3 regions of the Rhizobium sp. TRM96647 genome follow, and region 1 is predicted to be linked to each of the others. Evidence: predicted binding sites of a transcription regulator. Region 1 holds the regulator's gene; each other region holds the start of a gene.

Region 1 (6,481 bases):
TGTGGTCGCCCGCTCGGAGGCGCGCGACGGCGTCCGCATCGGCTATCTCGACTGCCGGATCGGCGGCGGCGCCGGCTATGTGCTCGGCTCCGCCAAGGAAGTCGATTGCGCCTTCGTCACCACGATGGGCAGCGAACCGGTCGATCACTACCAGGGCCAGATCCGCAAGCTCGGCGTCGACCTCGGCTTCACCACGCAGGGCCGCCTCGTCTGGGCGGTGCTCGCGCCGACCGCCGGCTACCACCAGGGCTCGCTCGGCGGCGTCTACCAGGGCGCCACGGCGGAAGCGACCGTCGGCGCCGGCGTCGGCGCCAACATCCTCGTCGGCGGCACCTCCGGCTCCATCCACCTGCAGACCGTCAGCCTGACCGGCCAGATCGGCCTCAACATCGCAGCGACCGGCACGTCGATGACGCTGAACTCGGTCAACTGACACCCATGTTCCCGGGCGCCCTGCCATCCCGGCGGGGCGTCTACCTCCGCCTCGCGCCTCGCTATTCAGCCATCAGGGAAGCCCGGACGTTTGCGCCACAGACGTTCCGAGATGAAGACTGAAGAGCAAGCGGGAGACAAGGAATGAATTTTGCGGCAGATGGCGGAAGAGGTGGGATTCGAACCCACGGTACGGTTTCCCGCACGCCGGTTTTCAAGACCGGTTCCTTAAACCACTCGGACACTCTTCCAACAAGCTGCGCAACCATATCCTGCTGCATCAGCCGTCTTGTGCACCCGCGCCGGGGCACGGCGCTTTATAGCCGTTCATGGCAGGCCGTCAACGTGTTCAGTCGCATCCGGCACAGGTCAACCCGTGCCCTTGGCAGCCCACATTCATTGCCGACCTTCACGGAATTTTAGCCACTTGCGGAACACAAATGGAACAGATAGTGTTTGTTCCGTATTTGTTTCACGATTCTGGGTGACGAGCCATGCTGACCCGCAAGCAACAGGAACTGCTTCTGTTCATCCACGAGCGGATGAAGGAAACGGGGATACCGCCGTCATTCGACGAGATGAAGGATGCGCTCGACCTGGCGTCGAAATCCGGCATCCATCGGCTCATCACCGCGCTCGAGGAGCGCGGCTTCATCCGCAGGCTGCCCAATCGCGCCCGCGCGCTCGAGGTCATCAAGCTGCCGGAGGCCTATTCGCCGAGCCTCAAGGCGCGGCGCGGCTTCTCGCCATCGGTGATCGAGGGCAGCCTCGGCAAGGAAAAGCCTGCGCCGGAACGGCCGCAGGCTCCGGCGTCCGAGAGCTCGGTCGCCGTGCCGGTGATGGGCCGGATCGCTGCCGGCGTGCCGATTTCCGCCATCCAGAACAACACCCACGATATCTCCGTGCCGGCGGAAATGCTGGGCGGCGGCGAGCACTATGCGCTGGAGGTCAGGGGTGATTCGATGATCGAGGCGGGCATTCTCGACGGCGACACGGTGATCATCCGCAATGCCGGGACGGCCAACCCCGGCGACATTGTCGTGGCCCTCGTCGACGACGAGGAGGCAACGCTGAAGCGCTTCCGCCGCAAGGGCGCCTCGATCGCGCTGGAGGCTGCCAACCCGGCCTACGAGACCCGGATTTTCGGCCCCGACCGCGTCAAGATCCAGGGCAAGCTGGTCGGGCTCATTCGTCGCTATCATTGAGCTTCGGCATCGTCTTCCGGATCCTGGAAGCGGTCATCCCGGAAACTGTCTGTGCGCCAGTCGTAGAGGCGATGCCGGTTCCAGGGGCGATGAAGCTGGACGACCGCCTGCGTTGTGATGATGCCGTGCCCTGTCGCGACGGTATCGTTTGCCGGTGCCATCTCCAGGGCGCCGGTGAGGCGAAGGCTGTGTGCACTGATCAACCGGGCTCCGCTGGCGCAGCCGCCCTCGCGGCGATGGCGGGGGGCGACGACGATATCGGCACTGTCGCACGCGGCTCCCAGATGGGCCGGATCCTCCAGCCAGACCACCCGCCAGTCCGCAGCGGTGACGCCGACGCACCACGCCTGCCGGCGGCAGGCGAATCGCTTCTGCCGGGCGGCCAGGGTGAAGTCCGCGGCGAGTGCTTCCTTCGCGGCGCCGGTGTTGACATGATACGTCCCGGTTCCCTGCGAGACGGAAGATAAGACCGGACGGGGCAGCGCTGCATGCGACGGGGCCGCTTGTCCGTCACCCGCACGCCCGGCCGTGCCCCTTCGCCGTTCGGTCGTTGACCGCGCCGGGCTTCCCCGATCGCTCTCCCCGCCGCCCAGCATCAACGGCGCCATATGGTCCTCGAAGCGCAGGGCATAGCGCCACTGGTCGTAGATAAAACCGGGCGGCCGCCTGCGATTGGTGGCGGCCGTGCGACCGTCGACGAGCGCCACCAGCGCGCCGTCTTCGGAGACCAGCAACTGCGGTGCGGGCCGTGCCGGCGCAAGGGCCGCCACGGCGACGCCGGCGGCAAGGGGCAGGACGGCGAGCGCGGCGAGCCGCGTCCTGAACAGGCAGGCGAGCCCTCCGCCCGCAGCCAGAAGCGCGAAGGCAAGCGGCGAAAGGCGGCCGGTGACGATCTCGCCGCCCCATCCCGAGACCCAGTTCGCCATGACGATCATGGCTTCGATGCCTTTGCACATGATCGTCAGCGCAAGCCCTTCGAGCCCCAGCGGCATCAGCAGCATGGCGATCACCCCCATCGGCATGACGACAAAGGAGATGACCGGCATGGCCAGGAGATTGCCGGCAAGGCCGTAGGCCGGGATCCGGTGGAAATGGCCGAGGGAATAGACCAGCGTTGCCAGCCCGCCGATGACCGACGACAGGAGGAGCCCGGCCGTAAAGCCGGACGCGTGCTGCATCAGCCGCAGTCCGCCGGCGGACGGCCCCGTGCGGGAGACACCGCGGTCCCGCCATGCCGCATAGCCGGCCACCAGCCCGAGCGTCGCCGCATAGGACATCTGGAAGCCCGGTCCGGTAACGGCAGAGGGCGTGACAGCCAGCAGGACGATCGCCGACAGGGCGATGTTGCGCAGGCTGATGGCGGTGCGGTCGACCAGTACGGCCACAAGCATGACGACGATCATCAGCCAGGAGCGGACCGCCGACACGGCGCCGCCGGAAATCAGGATGTAGAGGGTCACGGTCACCAGCCCGCCGGCGGCTGCGAATTTCTTGATCGGGTATCGTTCCGCCGCCCCCGGCAGCAGCGACAGGGCCAGCCGCGCACCGACGAGAAACGTGCCGGCGGCCAGCACCATGTTCAGGCCGGAGATCGCCAGCACATGCGCGAGCCCTGCCCGGCGCAGCGCCTCGACCGTATCCGGGCTGATCCCCCGCTGCTCGGCCGTGACGAGGGCGGCCGCGATGGCACCCGCGTCGCCGCCGATCTGGTCGCGGATCCGTGCCGTCAGCGCGCCGCGCCACGCCGCGACGGTCTCGCGCGCATGCGCAAGCCAGGAGACGTCACTGGCCGCCTCACTCAGCACGACCGCGGCAGGTTTGCCATAGAAGTAGCCGATCGCGCCGGTGCCGGCGAAGTAGGCGTCAAAGGCGAAGTCGTTCAATCCCGGCAGGGCTGCGCCCGAGGGCGGGCTGAGGCGGGCGCGGCCCGAAATCCCGCCTCCGACCGCGATCGGCGCATGCGGGCTGCGCGCCACGAGGTTGACCACGTCCGGCGGCCGGCGCAGGGCTGGTTCGCGGGTGGCAAGGACGGCGACGCGGTAGCGCATCCGCCCGCGCTCGTCGGCCTCGCCGTAAAGTACCCTTCCGGTGATCGTCGTCGTCACCGGCTGGTCGAAGATCGCTGTCGACAACCGCGCCGTCTCGACGGCCGCGAGCGTCATCCCGGCGACGAACAGGAAGGCCGTGCGCGCCGCCACGGCAAGGAGACCGCTGCGATGCCGGGTCCAAAAGGCAAGGATCGCGCTCGCGGCGAGCAGGGCCGCGAGCAACAGCGGCGGCAGGTCGCGGGGAAGCGCGTACCATGCCCAGACCCCTGCCCCGAGCACGACGGGCACGAACAGGAACGGCGTCCCGTGGTCGCGCTCGCTCTGCCAGGCCGTCGCGAAAGACGCGCTTGCGAGCGTGAGGTTCCGGGACAGCCGCAGGGCCAGCGTTCGCCGGAAAACACCCCTTGGAAGCGTCGGAAAAGCCCTGGCAAACGTGGTCGCAGCCGGTGACGCCACGGAGGCTGTCTCCGGCACTGCGACACGGTGCTCGACCTCGCTGGCAGTCCCCCTTCCCATATGAACGATCCCGGCGGCAGACACCCCGATATTGCAACTTACGATTTTGCAAGGCAATCCCGATTCCGTGCCCGCATGACCGTCGTTTCCGGAAAGAATGCGCCCTCCATAATTATTCCGCCTCACCCATAAGTTGCTTGCAACTGGCGCGGAAGAGTAGATATTGCGATCCGGAATGTCGGATTTTGCATTGCACAACCATGCCTTTCGTCTTGCTTGGCAGGGCGTCGCAAATGGGTTAGCAAAGCGGCACCGCCGAGTTCGGGCACGCCCAGTGCCCTCATAAATCAATGGAGGTCCTCATGACGGGAAAGAGCGCGGACGTCACGATCAGTGACAAGACGGTGGAGTTGCCACTGCGAACGGGGACCATCGGGCCTTCGGTCATGGATATCGGCACGCTCTACAAGCAGACCGGCGCTTTCACCTACGACCCCGGCTTCACGTCCACGGCCTCCTGCGAATCCAAGATCACCTATATCGACGGTGACGAAGGCGTGTTGCTGCACCGCGGCTACCCCATCGAGCAACTGGCCGAGCACGGCGATTTTCTCGAGGTCTGCTACCTGCTGCTCTACGGCGAACTGCCCACCAAGGCGCAGAAGGACGACTTCGACTACCGCGTCACCCATCACACGATGGTGCACGAGCAGATGTCGCGCTTCTTCACCGGCTTCCGCCGCGATGCGCATCCGATGGCTGTAATGTGCGGTTGCGTCGGCGCGCTGTCGGCCTTCTATCACGACAGCACCGACATCACCGATCCGCACCAGCGCATGGTTGCATCGCTGCGCATGATCGCCAAGATGCCGACGATCGCCGCCATGGCCTACAAGTACCATATCGGCCAGCCCTTCGTTTATCCGAAGAACGATCTCGACTACGCCTCGAACTTCCTGCGCATGTGCTTCGCCGTGCCTTGCGAGGAATACGTCGTCAATCCGGTCCTGGCGCGCGCCATGGACCGCATCTTCATCCTGCACGCCGATCACGAGCAGAACGCGTCCACCTCGACGGTCCGCCTCGCCGGTTCGTCGGGCGCCAACCCGTTCGCCTGCATCGCCGCGGGCATCGCTTGCCTGTGGGGCCCCGCCCATGGCGGCGCCAACGAGGCAGCGCTCAACATGCTGGCCGAGATCGGTTCGGTCGAACGCATCCCGGAATACGTCGCCCGCGCCAAGGACAAGAACGATCCGTTCCGCCTGATGGGCTTCGGCCACCGCGTCTACAAGAACTACGATCCGCGCGCGCGCATCATGCAGAAGACGACGCACGAGGTTCTGGGCGAGCTCGGCATCAAGGACGACCCAATGCTCGAAGTCGCGATGGAACTGGAGCGCATCGCGCTGACGGACGAATACTTCATCGAGAAGAAGCTCTACCCCAACATCGACTTCTATTCCGGCATCACGCTGAAGGCGCTCGGCTTCCCGACCACGATGTTCACCGTGCTGTTCGCCCTGGCCCGCACCGTCGGCTGGATTGCCCAGTGGAACGAGATGATCGAGGATCCCGAACAGCGCATCGGTCGTCCGCGCCAGCTCTATGTCGGCGAGCCGAAGCGGGACTACATCCCGGTTTCCAAGCGCTGAGACGGAAGCGACGGATACAGGAAGAAAGCCCGGTCAGAACAGGCCGGGCTTTTTCTCTTTCAGAAGGGCGAGGATCACATCGGCCGCCCTGTCGCCGGGGGCGCGCACCTCCTGCATGCGGTCGTGGACGAGATCGAAGCCCTCGACCATCGCCTGGCGCTGCAGAGTGGAATGGGAGAGCTGAACGGCCCAGCGGGCGAGGCAACCGGGGCGAACGGCCTCGTTCAGATACTCCGGGATCACGGCATAGTCGGCGATCAGGTTGGGCAGCGCCCCCGTCCAGGTCTTGATCTTTTTCGCCATCAGCCGCGCGATCCAGTCGACCTTGTAGCAGGAGACGACCGGCACCCGCGCCAGCGCCAGTTCGAGCAGGACGGTTCCGGACGCAGCGATGGCCACGTCCGCGTCCCGAAAGGCCGGCCACTTTTCAGACGCAGAAACTGTCACTGCGGGCTTTTCCGGCCAGTCGACCAGAAGGTCGCGAACCAGTGCCTCCTGCCGGGGAACGGTCGGCAGGCGGAACTCGAACGGTACGGGCCCGGCGGAGAGTTCGGCCATCACATCCTTGAAGGCCGGCAGCAACCGCGTGATTTCGCCGGCGCGCGAGCCGGGAAGAAGCAGGCAGACGCGCCGTTCGCCGCTTCCGAGCGGCGGCACCTTCTTCTGCAGTTGCGCCGCCCGCACCGCC
Region 2 (6,481 bases), on a different contig from region 1:
AAGCGGAGCGGATCGACGTCGGTGATCGTCAGCGCATAGGCGACGAGCGAACCCGCCCCCGAACCACGCCCCGGCCCGACCGGGATGTTCTGCTGCTTGGCCCACTTGATGAAGTCGGCGACGATCAGGAAGTAGCCCGGAAACTTCATCCGCTCGATTACGCCCAGCTCGAAATCCAGCCGTTCGCGGTAGTCCTGTTCGCTGTAGCCCGGCGACAGGCCGAGTGCGGCCATGCGCCCTTCGAGCCCTTCGACGGCCTGGCGGCGCAATTCCGCCGCCTCGGCGCGCTCGGCCTCCTCCGCGTCGTCGGTGGCGCCGGTGAAGCGCGGCAGGATAGGCGCGCGCGTCTTCAGGACGAAGGAGCAGCGCTTCGCGATCTCGACGGTGTTCTCCAGCGCTTCCGGCAGATCGGCGAACAGCGCCGCCATGGCCGAACGGCTCTTCAGGTAGTGGTCGGGCGAAAGCCGGAAACGGTTGTCGTCCGACACCATCGCATTGTGGGCGACCGCCATCAGGGCGTCATGCGCCTCATATTCCTCCGGCGTCGGAAAGAACGGCTCGTTCGTCGCCACCAGCGGCAGATCGTGCCGATAGGCCAGATCGATCATCCGTCGCTCGTGCTTGCGGTCATAGTCCGCGTGCCGCTGCAGTTCGACATAGAGCCGGTCGCCGAACAGGCGCTTCAGTTCCAGAAGCCGCGCCTCGGCGGCCGCCGGCTGGCCCGCGGAAAGCGCCATGTCGACCGGGCCGGACGAGGCGCCGGTCAGCGCTATCAGGCCGTCCGTCCCCTCCTCCAGCCACGAGCGCATGAGGTGCACCGAATGGCCGCTGCCCTCGCCGCCGAGATAGGCGCGGCTGACGAGATCCATCAGGCGGGCATAGCCGGCGTCGGTCGCGACCAGGATGACGATCGACGGCAGTTTGGCCAGCGCCTGCGACGGACCGCGACGCTCGCCCTCGCCCTCGTCTTCCATGTCGATCGACAGTTGGCAGCCGATCAGCGGCTGGATGCCGTCGCCCACGGCCTTCTGGGAGAATTCGAGCGCGGCAAACAGGTTGTTGGTGTCGGTGATCGCAATCGCCGGCTGGCTGTCGGAGACGGCCTTGCCGAGGATCTTCTTGATCGGCAGCGCGCCTTCCAGCAGCGAATAGGCCGAATGGACACGCAGATGGACGAACTGGACGCCGCCCCCCGCCGAATGTCCGCCCGTGTCTCCCGCAACCGCCTGCGCCATCTTTGCCACTCCATTTCAGAGGCGCAAGGATAAGCGGATTCGGGTCGCGGAAGTCCAGTCAAACATTTCCGCCACTCCCCTTATCCCCGCAATGGGTTCCCGCACACTGATGCGAGATCATTGACGCGAGATCATTGCGGATGCGGAGCGATACGGTCGGCGGTCGCGGAGGTTACAGGCCGAGAGCGAGGACGGACAGGCTCGCAACGAACATGGCAATGGAGGTAAAGGCGGCGAGTTCACGCATGAAATCGGTCATTTGACGTCTCCAATCTGTTTATGTTTTTATTTTGTTCTATTTTTGTTCTTGCGTCAACCCCGGATTTTGCAATAGCCGTTCCGGCACGGCGGGCGCGAACGCTGGACTGTCCTCGAGGCATTTCCTATTCTCCGGGCGCACCGAACAGGGAAACGCGCATGACGAGGACCGCACTGCCGCTCGCCCTCGCCGTCCTGCTGCCGGCAGCGGCAACGGCAGGCGACTTCCCCGCCGACCGGATCACGGCGGCGGCGGTCGGAGACTGGAACCGGGATGGGGTGCAGGACCTCGCCGTGATCGCAAGGCCGCCGGATGGCAGCGACGACGACAGCGGCGTCTACATCTATCTCGCCGACGACGGTGCGTCGCGGTTGTCGCTGAAGGCCTCGGCGCCGAACTGGATCTGGGGCAGCAGCACCGTCTACGGACAGGAGGCGGGCGTGGCCGCTCTTGCGAACGGCTCGATCGAGCTCACCTCGCAGAACAGCGCGATCGGGCGCGACCGCTGGGAGCAGCGCGTTACCATTGCCTATCGCGATTCCCGGTTCGTCGTCGCCGGCTACACCTATTCCGCCTACGACACGCTCGATCCGAACCACACCGAAAGCTGCGACCTGAACGTGCTGACCGGCAAGGGAATCGCGAACGGCAAGCCGGTCGCGACCGAGGGCGCGCAGGTCGCATTCGAGGACTGGCGCGACGAGATCGGGCGGAAGGCCTGCGGGCTGGCGCAAGAATAGCCGAATTCGGGCGCGGCGGACCGAACCGGCCGGACCGGACCGCGAAGAGCCGCGACCGCGGCTCACTGCATATCGCGCACCTTGCCGTCCTCGATGGTCACGCGGCGGTCCATCAGCGAGGCGATCTCGTGGTTGTGGGTAGCGATCAGCGCGGCCAGCCCCGACTGGCGCACCAGCGCCTGCAACGCCTCGAACACGTAGCCGGCCGTCTCGGGGTCGAGATTGCCGGTCGGCTCGTCGGCCAGAAGCAGCATCGGCGCATTGGCAACGGCTCGGGCGATCGCCACGCGCTGCTGCTCGCCGCCGGAGAGCTCCGAGGGGCGGTGGTCGCCGCGATGGCCGATGCGCATGTAGTCGAGCAGTTGCCTCGCCCGTTCGCGGGCCTCCGGCTTGGAAAGGCCGGCGATCAGTTGCGGCATCATGATGTTCTCCAGCGCCGAGAACTCCGGCAGGAGATGATGGAACTGGTAGACGAAGCCGATCTCGTTGCGGCGGATCGCCGTGCGCTCCTCGTCGCCCAGCCCGGCGCAGGCATGGCCGTTGACGACGACGTCGCCGGCATCGGGCCGCTCCAGCAGGCCGGCGACGTGCAAGAGCGTCGACTTGCCGGTGCCCGAAGGCGCCACGAGCGCGACGATCTCGCCGCTGCGCAGGGTGAAGTCCGCGCCCTTGAGGATCGACAGCACCGTCTCGCCCTGGCCATAGTGGCGATCGACGCCGGTCAACTTGAGTGCCACGCGCGCGTTCATCGGTCGGTCCTATTCATACCGCAGGGCCTGCACGGGATCGAGCTTGGAGGCGCGCCATGCGGGGAAGATCGTGGCCAGGAAGGACAGCGCCAGCGCCATGACGACGATCGAGACCGTCTCGCCGAAATTCATGTCCGCAGGAAGCTGGCTGAGGAAATAGAGTTCCGGATCGAACAGGGTCTGGCCGGAAAGCCAGGAAAAGAACTGGCGGATCGATTCGACGTTGAGGCAGACGACGACGCCGAGCAGCACGCCGGCGATCGTCCCGACCGTGCCGATCGCGGCCCCGGTCATGAAGAAGATGCGCATGATCGAGCCGGAGCTGGCGCCCATGGTGCGCAGGATGGCGATGTCGCTGCCCTTGTCCTTCACCAGCATGATCAGCCCGGAGATGATGTTCAGCGCGGCGACGAGCACGATCAGCGTCAGGATCATGAACATCACGTTCCGCTCGACCTCGAGCGCGGAGAAGAAGGTGCGGTTCCGCTGGCGCCAGTCGGTGATGTAGATCTGTCGCTCGGCGGCGGCCTCCAGCGGCTGGCGGAGCGCGTCGACCGCATCGGGATTGTCGACGAACAGCTCGATCGACTGCACCAGGCCTTCGGCGTTGAAATAGAGCTGGGCCTCCTCCAGCGGCATGTAGATGATCGTGGCGTCGTATTCCGACATGCCGATCTCGAAGACCGCGGACACGGTGTAGCTCTTGACGCGCGGATTGACGCCGAGCGGGGTCACGTCGCCCTCGGGCGCCACCAGCGTGATCTGGTCGCCGGCGGAAATGCCGAGCTGCTCGGCCATGCGCGCGCCGATCGCAAGGCCGTCGCCGGCGGCAAAACCGACCATGTCGCCGGCCTTGATGTGGTCGGAGACGGTCTTGAGCCTGGTGAAGTCATCGGCGCGGATGCCGCGGACGAGCGCTCCGGTTCCAGCACCGCCGGCGCCGGAGGCGAGCGTCTGGCCCTCCACCAGCGGGATCGCCAGCTTGACGCCCGGCACCTTCGAGAAGCGCTCGGCCAGGTCCGCGTAGTTGTCGAAGGGCCCGTCGATCGGCTGGACGATCATGTGACCGTTGATGCCGAGAATGCGCGAGATCAGTTCGGTGCGAAACCCGTTCATCACTGCCATGACGATGATCAGCGTGGCGACGCCGAGCATGATGCCGATGAAGGAGAAGCCGGCGATGACGGAGATGAACGCTTCCTTGCGCCGCGAGCGGAGGTAGCGCCATGCAACCATGCGTTCGAAGCCGGAAAACGGGCGGCTTGCGGGCGCCGCTTTCGCCTCGACCACGGTGCCCTCGCCCGTCGCTTCCGCCATGATACCTCCGGTCCTGTCGCCACCGAAGCCCGCGCCCGGCGGACGCGATTCGGCAGCATCTCGAATCTGCGCCTGATGCTACTGCATAATCGCCGAAACCGGAATCGATTTGCGGGTAAAATTATGCAGTGGAATTAGGGCGTTACGGTGATGGCGGAATGTTGATTCCGCCCCCGTCGCGCACTTGCCCGGCCCCGGCCCGCCTGACCTCAGCCGGCCGACGTCAGGCGCGCGATCGCGGCGTCGATCGTCAGCGTCTCGCGCTCGCCGGTCTTGCGGTCCTTGACCTCGACCTCGCCGGCTGCGACCGAGCGCGGCCCAACGACGACCTGGAACGGCGCGCCGATCAGGTCTGCGGTGGCGAACTTCGTGCCCGCGCGCTCGTCCTTGTCGTCGAGGAGCACGTCGACGCCCGCCTTCAGAAGCGCGCCGTAGATCGTCTCGCTCGCCGCGTCGCAGGCCGCGTCGCCCGCCTTCATGTTGATCACCACCACCTCGAAGGGAGCGACCGCCTTCGGCCAGATGATGCCGTTCTCGTCGTGCGAGGCCTCGATGATCGCCGGCACGAGCCGGGTCGGGCCGATGCCGTAGGACCCCATATGGACCGCGTGCTCCTTGCCGTCCGGTCCCTGGACCTTGGCGCCCATCGCCTCGGAATACTTCGTGCCGAAATAGAAGATGTGGCCGACCTCGATGCCGCGGGCGGACAGGCGCTCGCCCTCGGGGATCGCTGCGAAAGCGGCCTCGTCGTGCATTTCGGAGGTGGCCGCGTAACGCGACGTCCACTTGTCGAAGATCGCCTTCAGGCCGGCGACGTCGTCGAAATTCGTGTCCTCGCCGGGAATATCGAAGCCGAGGAAATCCTTGTGGCAGTACACTTCGGATTCGCCGGTATCGGCCAGGATGATGAACTCGTGGCTGAGGTTGCCGCCGATCGGGCCGGTATCGGCGCGCATGGGAATCGCGCGCAGGCCGAGGCGCGTGAACGTGCGCAGGTAGGCGGCGAACATGCGGTTATAGGCGTGCTCCGCCCCCTCGCGGTTGAGGTCGAAGGAATAGGCGTCCTTCATCAGGAACTCGCGCGAGCGCATGGTGCCGAAGCGCGGACGGATCTCGTCGCGGAACTTCAGCTGGATATGGTAGAGGTTCAGCGGCAGGTCCTTGTAGGACTTGACGTAGGAGCGGAAGACGTCGGTGATCATCTCCTCGTTGGTCGGGCCGTAGAGCATGGCGCGGTCCTGGCGGTCCTTGATGCGCAGCATCTCCTTGCCATAGGCGTCGTAGCGCCCGCTCTCCTGCCAGAGCTCGGCCGACTGCAGGGTCGGCATGATGAGTTCGACCGCGCCCGAGCGGTTCTGTTCTTCGCGGATAACGGCGTTGACCTTGTCCAGCACGCGCTTGCCGAGCGGCAGCCAGGTATAGATGCCGGCCGACTGCTGCTTGATCATCCCGGCGCGAAGCATCAGCCGATGCGAGACGATTTCCGCCTCCTTGGGATTTTCCTTGAGGATGGGCATGAAGAAGCGGGAAAGACGCATGGCGGGGTTCCAAAGAGACAGGTTTCGCCTAGCCGTGGATTCGGGCGAAATGACGTTGAATTCGGAGCGTTCATAGACGCTTCACCGGCGGAAGTGAACCCGGACGCACCGTGCTTCGACGAAATCGTCCGAATGCCGGATCGCGCGGGAGATCGGGAACGGGGCCCGGAAAGCGGGGGATGACAATAACGTGAATGGCGATTATAAAGTCAACGGAAAAAATTTCTCCAAGTGTAACAAATATGCAAAAAATCAGATGACAACGCCCAACCTTTGAGCTAGTTTCAGGCCACAAAACAGGCAGGAAGTACAAATTCTTGCCAATTTCGCGGTCAAGTCTTGGGAGGATCAGATCTTGGCGCGCCTAGCCGCTGCCACCGGAAACGGGCAAAGATCACGCGATACTTTAAAAACAAGGCTTTCAGCCTTGTTTTTTTTTGCCTTTGGCAATTGCCAGCCTTCCCTTACAGATTTTGTATGACAAATACACGACAGCGGCGATGCGACAAACCTACGCATGGCGGCGCCGTCCCGCCGCTTGACCAATCATCCGCTCGCCCGGCGCCGAAGTGAACGCCAGCGTGCACAAGCTCTTCAGAAAAACGAATGTATCAGTCGAAGTTCGGGAAGAACTGCGGGATGG
Region 3 (6,481 bases), on a different contig from region 1:
GACAGTGGCGCAGCAGGCCCGGCGATCATGGATGTCGCGCAGTGAAACGGAATAACGAAGCGGAAACCTGACGTTAACCATGCGCCCCGTATGCAGGACCGATCGCATACGAGGGGACAGCATTCATGAGCGCCGCAACCGCCCGCCCGACGACGAGCACGGCTCCGATTCCGTTTCCGATCGCAAGGCGGACGAAGGTGGTGCGCCGCTGCGCCGCCGAACTGGAGGCCCTGCATGGCGAGCCGGCGCTGGTCTACTGGCGTTCCGAATGCCGCAAGCTTGCCGAAGAACTGCTCTCGCTCGGCTGCGAGGAGGCCGAGATGCGCCTGCAGGTGCTCGACTTCCAGGACGAGGTCCAGGCCGAACTGCGCCGCCGGCAGGAGGCCCGCAGCCTTCACGAAAACGCCGGCACGGCCTGATTCGCCCACCCCGCCCACGCCCGCTTATGATCTTGCGCACGGACATGTGACGCAGTTCACGGATTGTGCCGGCGAAATATATATTTTTTATATGTTTTTAGGATCTGCGTGCCTAAAATGCGGCGGAATCATCCCTATGGATGACAGCTATTCGATTTCCCCGGGATAGACGGTCGGTTTCCGGCAGGCGGGCACGCTTCGTGCGCGTCCCGCCCGGAAACATTTTGCATCTGGAAAGCAGTAAAGACATGCTGACGAAGAAGGGTAAGTACGGGTTGAAGGCCTTGGTCGATCTGGCGCGGCTGGCGCCCGGCGAGACGGCTTTCGTCAGCGAGATCGCGCTCCGCAACAACATCCCGAAGAAATTCCTCGACACGATCCTGCTCGAACTGCGCAATGCCGGCATCCTGCGCTCCAAGAAGGGACCCGGCGGCGGCTATGCGCTGTCGCATCCTGCATCCGCGATCAGGATCGGCCATGCCATCCGCGTGCTGGACGGGCCGCTGGCGCCGATCCGCTGCGCCAGCCGCACCGCCTACGAGGCCTGCGACGATTGCGCCGATCCGCAGGCCTGCCAGGTTCGCCGCGCCATGACCGACGTCCGCGACGCGATCGCCGCCATTCTCGACACGATGACGCTGGAGCAGTTTGTCGCCGCCCCCGGTGCCGCAAGCCTCGTCGACGACGAGATCGAAGCGCAGGCGGCCGCAGGCCTGGCGCCTCTCGAAAGGGCGCGTGCCGGACAATGACGGCCGCTGCGCCGGTCGTTCTATAGAGCACCAAATCTATAGACTATTGACATTCGCCTTGTTTCCGCCATGATCCCTTCACGGTCGTTAACGACCGGGGAAGATCAGGAGTGGGCGCATGTTCTATATGGGCGGAATGACGCTTGGCTATTTCTCTCCGCATCCGGCCGAAGCAGGCGCGGGCGATCCGGGAGAGGCGCCATCCGTCACCGACCGGAAGACGGAGCGCAAGGGGCTCCTGGACTTCCTCAAGCCCGTTTCCCAGGCACCGAAGTCACCGCGCCGGCCGCCAGCTTGGCCGATCCACGTCTTCTATTGACGGAGACGGCATCTGCCCGGCGAGCGATGATCGCCTTCCCCACCGCGTCGCTGACGCGCCCGGCTTGAGGAGCGATGCGGCCGCAGGGTCCGACGAATTTCCCCACAGGTTGAATGATGGATGGCGGCGGCGGGCCACGCGGGCGCACAGGAGCTGTATCGCGCAGGCACTGTGTCGCTCAGGTTCGGGCATTGACTGGCAGGAAACCACGTTCCGGAGCCCCCGGCACTGCCCTCTGCTGAAGGCTTCCCGCAGTGCAAAATTATATTCTATAGATTTTATAGAAAACTGCGCTATCATCTCGTCCCTGCGCCCCTGAGGCCGTACCCGATACCGGGCCGGCCGTTTCCGGCCGATGCCGGAGGGATGCGCAAACAAGGGAGAGAACGCGCCATGTCTTCTCGCAACGCGGTCAGGGCAAACCCTTCGATGCAGCCGGCCGACGGCCATCCGCACATCGCGATCGTCGGGCGCGGCCCGGCCGGCATGACGACGGCGATCGCCCTGCTGCGCCGCCTGCGCCGGCCGTTCCACCTGTGGATGATCGACGCGGCCGACTTTCCCCAGAGCTTCGGCAACGGCCCCGCCGGGCAGGCGCTGATGAGCGAGCGGGCGGGCCAGTTGTCCGCGCTCGCCGACCGGCCGCTGGATTTCGTCGACTGGCTGAAGGCCGGTCTGGACAGCGGGCGCGGCACCGTTCTGGCACTTCGCGGCTTCGAAAACGTCTATGTGCCGCGCTCAGTCTTCCGCGACTATCTGACGGCCCGTTTCGGCGAGGCGTTCGCCGCCCGTCGCGACACGACGGTCCAGACCGTCTCCGCCGCCGTCACCGCCCTTCGGCCGGCTTCGGGGGGCCGCCTCTGCCTGGCGCTCGACGACGGAAGCGAAATGGCCTTCGACCAGGTTTTCCTGTCGACCGGACATGGCCGGCAAGGGGGCGAAGCCGCCTCCTGGCGCACCGCCGAACAGCTTCTCTGGAGCCGGCAGCGCAAGGCCGACACGCCTCTTCTCGTGGCGGGAGACGGCCCCCGCATGGCGGCCATCCTGCTGCATCTGCGCACAAGCGGCCATTCGGGCCAGATCCGCATCCTCTCGGAAGGCGGCCGCCTCCCCGAACCGCATACGGCCACGCTCGTCGATCCGCTGACGCCGGCGGTCTCGGCTGCGACAAACCTCGCTGAAACGCTGCACCACCTGCGCGCCGACAGCGCCCGCAACATCGCGGCCGGCGGCAGCTGGCAGGCGGTTACCGATGGCCTGAACTGCCAGTGGCCCGCCTTCTGGCGCGCGCTTCCGCTGGAGGCACGCAAGCGCTACTGGCGCCATCTGCGCGCCCTGCATCGCATCCGTTCCGAGAGGATCGCACCGGAACTGCACGGCAGGCTCCTGCGCGACCTGCGCACGCCTGCGACCGAACTGGTTGACGCCCGCGTCATCGGCACGGTGGCGGACGGCGTCCTCGTCAGGCGAAAGGGCAGCCAGAGGGCGGACGTCATGCCCGGGCGGCTGATCGACTGCAGGGAGGACATAGCCCGGCCGGCAGACGGCCTGCTGCCCGAACAGGGGCCGATCATGCACGTGGAAGACGACGGAAGGCTGATACGATGGGGCGCGGCCACTCCCGGCCTGCATGTCCTCGGCCGCGCCGCCGGTTGCCTCAGGCCCGATATCCGGCTGTTCGCCGACACGGTCCGGCAGATCTATCGGGCGGCGACCCGGCTCGACGCCTTGCGCGCCGACGTTTCATCCCGCTCCCGGGCCTGAAGAGAACGCCACCCGGCATGGCTCGCCGCCACCGCAGCGACGCCGGGAGGGAGATACGGGATGCGGACAGGCGAAGGCAGCCGGCGACGGACGTTTACGCCCCGTCCGGTTTGCCCTTTTATTTCAACAGCCTGCATATCCGGCTTTCCCCCGCCCGCGAAGATTGCGGCCAGATGTGATCGCGCCGGCGCAAATTGGCGTTGACTCTTTTTCTCCGTTCTGGAATCCATAAGAACATAACAGGAACAAACAAAGGAATGAACGTCATGGCAACGCCTGCCCTGGCGCGCGAGCAGCTTTTTGCGCTGCGCGAAACGATCGCGCGCATCGAGAACGCCGACGGGCCGGGCCTGGTCCCGCGCAAGCAGCGCTGGCAGTGGGATGCGCCCCAATCGCCGTCCCATTCGTCGTCCCAGCCGCCGGGCGACGCCCCGGTCGCTCATAGCCCCGATGAAACGGACGCCCTGGAGGCCGTGTTCGAGGGCGGCCTTCCGGATCGGGGCCTGGTCGAGATCCGCAATTCCCAGACGAGGGACATGGGGGCTGCGAGCGGATTTTCGCTCGCCCTGGCCGCGATGCGGCAGGAGCAGGCGGGCACCGGGGCGACCCTCTGGATCAGCCAGGCCCTGGCGCTCTCGGAGGCCGGAACGCCCTATGCGCCAGGACTGAGAAAACACGGCCTCGATCCGGCACGGTTTCTTCTCGCCCGGCCGCGGACGGTTCAGGATGCGCTGTGGATGGCCGAGGCCGCGCTCGGCGTTTCCGCCTTTTCGGCCGTGATCCTGGAGATCCGCGGCAATCCCGACTGCTTCGGCCTGACCGAAAGCCGCCGCCTGCAACTGCGCGCCAGGGCGGCCGGCACGCTTCTGCTCTTGCTGCGCCAGGCGGGCGAGGAGGAGGCGAGCAGCGCGCGCTGTCGCCTGCGCGTCGAGCCGGCGCCTGCCGGCGAACGGCCGCTGCCGGACGGGTCGACGCTTCCCGGCAGTCTCGGCAACCCGGCCTTTCTCGTCACGCCGGAGAAAAGCAAGATCGCCGACCCGCTCGGCATGCTCCTGGAGTGGAACCCCGATGACCGCCGCTTTCACCGCCTCCAACCCCGCCCCGAATTCCACCCCGTCGCTCCTCGCCCGGAACGGCGAACACAGGAGCCTCTGCCTCTGGTTTCCCTATCTTCCCGCCGACCGGGTGGCGCGGGCGCGCTGGGGGCGGTCGTGGCTTTCGAGGGGACGCCCTGACCATCCGCCCGTGGCATTCGCCGGCCGCAGTGGCACGGCCGTCCAGATCGCCTTCCTCGACCGGGAGGCCGAGCGGACCGGCCTGCGCAAGGGGCAGGGGGTTACGGAAGCGCGCGCCATCTGCCCGTCGCTGGATGTCCTTCCCGCAGACCCGGCGGCCGACCGGGCCCTCCTCGAGGCGCTTGCCGACTGGTGCGACCGCTACACCCCGCTCGTGGCGCTGGACGGGAACGACGGACTCCACCTCGACATCACCGGCTGCACCCATCTGCATGGCGGCGAACGGGCACTGCTCGACGGCGTTCTGTCCTCGCTCTTCGCGCTCGGCATCGAGGCCCGCGGGGCGATTTCGTCTTCGGTCGGCCTGTCCTGGGCGGCCGCCCATTTCGGCGATGGCGGCGTGATCGATCCCGATGCGGCGCGGGAAACGCTCGCGCCGCTGCCGGTCGCGGCATTGCGCCTGCCCGAAGAGGTGGTCGGCCCGCTCGGCCGCGTCGGGCTGAAGACGGTCGGCGACCTTTTCCCCTTGCCCCGCGCGCCCCTTGCCCGCCGCTTCGGCCCGCTGCCGCTGCTGCGTCTGGACCAGGCGTTGGGGCTGGAGGACGAGCCGGTCTCGCCGCGCCTGCCGGTGCCGATGCTGTCGGCCGAGCGCCGGCTTTTCGACACGGTTCGCTCCGAGGACGACATCCTGGCGCTCGCCGCCCATCTCGCCGGCACCCTCAGGGAAGGGCTCGAGCGGCGCGGCGAGGGCGGCCGCCTGTTTGCGCTGCTGCTCTTTCGGGTCGATGGCCGGGTCTTCCGCATCCATGCGGCAACCTCCACCCCCTTGCGCGATCCCCACCGCATCGCCCTTGTCTTCCGCGAGCGGCTCGCGGCCGTGCATGACGACCTGGACGCCGGCTACGGCTTCGAGATCGTCCGCCTGTGCGTGCTGCAGAGCGAGGTCTTCGAAACGGTGCAGGTGGGCTTTTCCGCAAGAACGGATGCGGACCGCTCGCTTTCGGCCTTCGCCGAGCGGGTCGTGGCCCGCTTCGGCCCGGAAAGCCTGCTCGCCGTCACCCTTCCCGAGAGCCATGTGCCGGAGCGCGCGGCCCGCCTTGTCTCCGTCCGCGAGCTTTGGGAGGACGGGGGCGCCGCGGCGGAAACGCTGGCCGCGTCCACATCTCCCGAAGGCCGCCCCCCAAGTAGCCTTTCCTTGGGCGACCGGCCCCTTCGCCTGTTCACCCCGCCCGAACCGGTCGAGACCGTGGCCGGCGTGCCCGAGGATGCGCCGAAGACCTTCCGCTGGCGGCGCAGCTTCCACCGGATCACCCGGACGGAAGGGCCGGAGCGGATCACCGCCGAATGGTGGATCGACGGCGAGAACCATGCGTCCCGCGACTACTTCCGCGTCGAGGACGATGCCGGCCGCCGCTACTGGCTTTTCCGCGAGGGAATCTACGGGGACGATGCGGCCCTTCCCCGCTGGTTCATCCACGGTGTCTTCGCATGAGCACCGCCCCGGCCTTCTACGAATTCGGCGCGCGCACCAATTTCTCCTTCCTGGAAGGGGCCGCCTCCGCCGAAGCCATGGTCGAAACCGCCCGGCGGATCGGCCTTGCCGGCCTCGGCATCGCCGACCGCAACACGGTGGCAGGCGTCGTGCGGGCGCACAGCAAGGCCCGTTTCGAGAAATACGCCGCGTTCCGGCCCGGCGCCCGCCTCGTCTTTGCCGACGGGACGCCCGACATCCTCGCCTACCCGCAGAACCGCCGGGGCTGGGCGCATCTCTGCCGCCTGCTGAGCACCGGCAACCTGCGGGCGCGAAAGGGAGAATGCACCCTTTTCCTGGCCGACCTCCTGGAATGGCAGGCCGAGCTCCAGCTCATCATCATGCCGGCCGCCGGCCGGCCCGAGGCGGATCGGCTGAAGGGCTTGCTGGCCCGTCTGCGCGAGCCTGCCGGCGACAGGCTCTATCTGGCGCTGGTGCCGCGCCGCGACGGCTTCGACCGGCAC

The links. The regulator LexA, encoded in region 1, represses DNA repair genes until DNA is damaged. The targets are predictions, from matches to a motif close to TGTTCNNNNTGTGTTCNG.
Region 2: OCK02_RS16590 (FG-GAP repeat protein) is a predicted target of LexA. The motif match lies at 1,527-1,544, and genes of this name have one in related genera.
Region 3: OCK02_RS01940 (ImuA family protein) is a predicted target of LexA. The motif match lies at 3,482-3,499, and genes of this name have one in related genera.

Annotation. Positions count from the first base shown of each region.
Region 1 covers NZ_JAOXHF010000007.1:296,726-303,206, reverse strand. The annotation lists gene OCK02_RS15605 (DUF992 domain-containing protein) at 1-433, shown strand, start outside; tRNA gene OCK02_RS15600 (tRNA-Ser) at 594-683, opposite strand; gene lexA (transcriptional repressor LexA) at 927-1,637, shown strand; gene OCK02_RS15590 (ComEC/Rec2 family competence protein) at 1,631-4,201, opposite strand; gene gltA (citrate synthase) at 4,504-5,793, shown strand; gene lpxB (lipid-A-disaccharide synthase) at 5,827-6,481, opposite strand, start outside.
Region 2 covers NZ_JAOXHF010000008.1:187,903-194,383, forward strand. The annotation lists gene dnaE (DNA polymerase III subunit alpha) at 1-1,235, opposite strand, end outside; gene OCK02_RS16590 (FG-GAP repeat protein) at 1,653-2,234, shown strand; gene OCK02_RS16595 (ABC transporter ATP-binding protein) at 2,297-2,983, opposite strand; gene OCK02_RS16600 (lipoprotein-releasing ABC transporter permease subunit) at 2,993-4,300, opposite strand; gene proS (proline--tRNA ligase) at 4,510-5,838, opposite strand; gene OCK02_RS16610 (DUF1467 family protein) at 6,450-6,481, opposite strand, start outside.
Region 3 covers NZ_JAOXHF010000001.1:432,819-439,299, forward strand. The annotation lists gene OCK02_RS01915 (Lrp/AsnC family transcriptional regulator) at 1-45, shown strand, start outside; gene OCK02_RS01920 (DUF6074 family protein) at 126-419, shown strand; gene OCK02_RS01925 (RrF2 family transcriptional regulator) at 668-1,168, shown strand; gene OCK02_RS01930 (hypothetical protein) at 1,287-1,487, shown strand; gene OCK02_RS01935 (FAD/NAD(P)-binding protein) at 1,881-3,251, shown strand; gene OCK02_RS01940 (ImuA family protein) at 3,518-4,486, shown strand; gene OCK02_RS01945 (Y-family DNA polymerase) at 4,437-5,978, shown strand; gene OCK02_RS01950 (error-prone DNA polymerase) at 5,975-6,481, shown strand, end outside.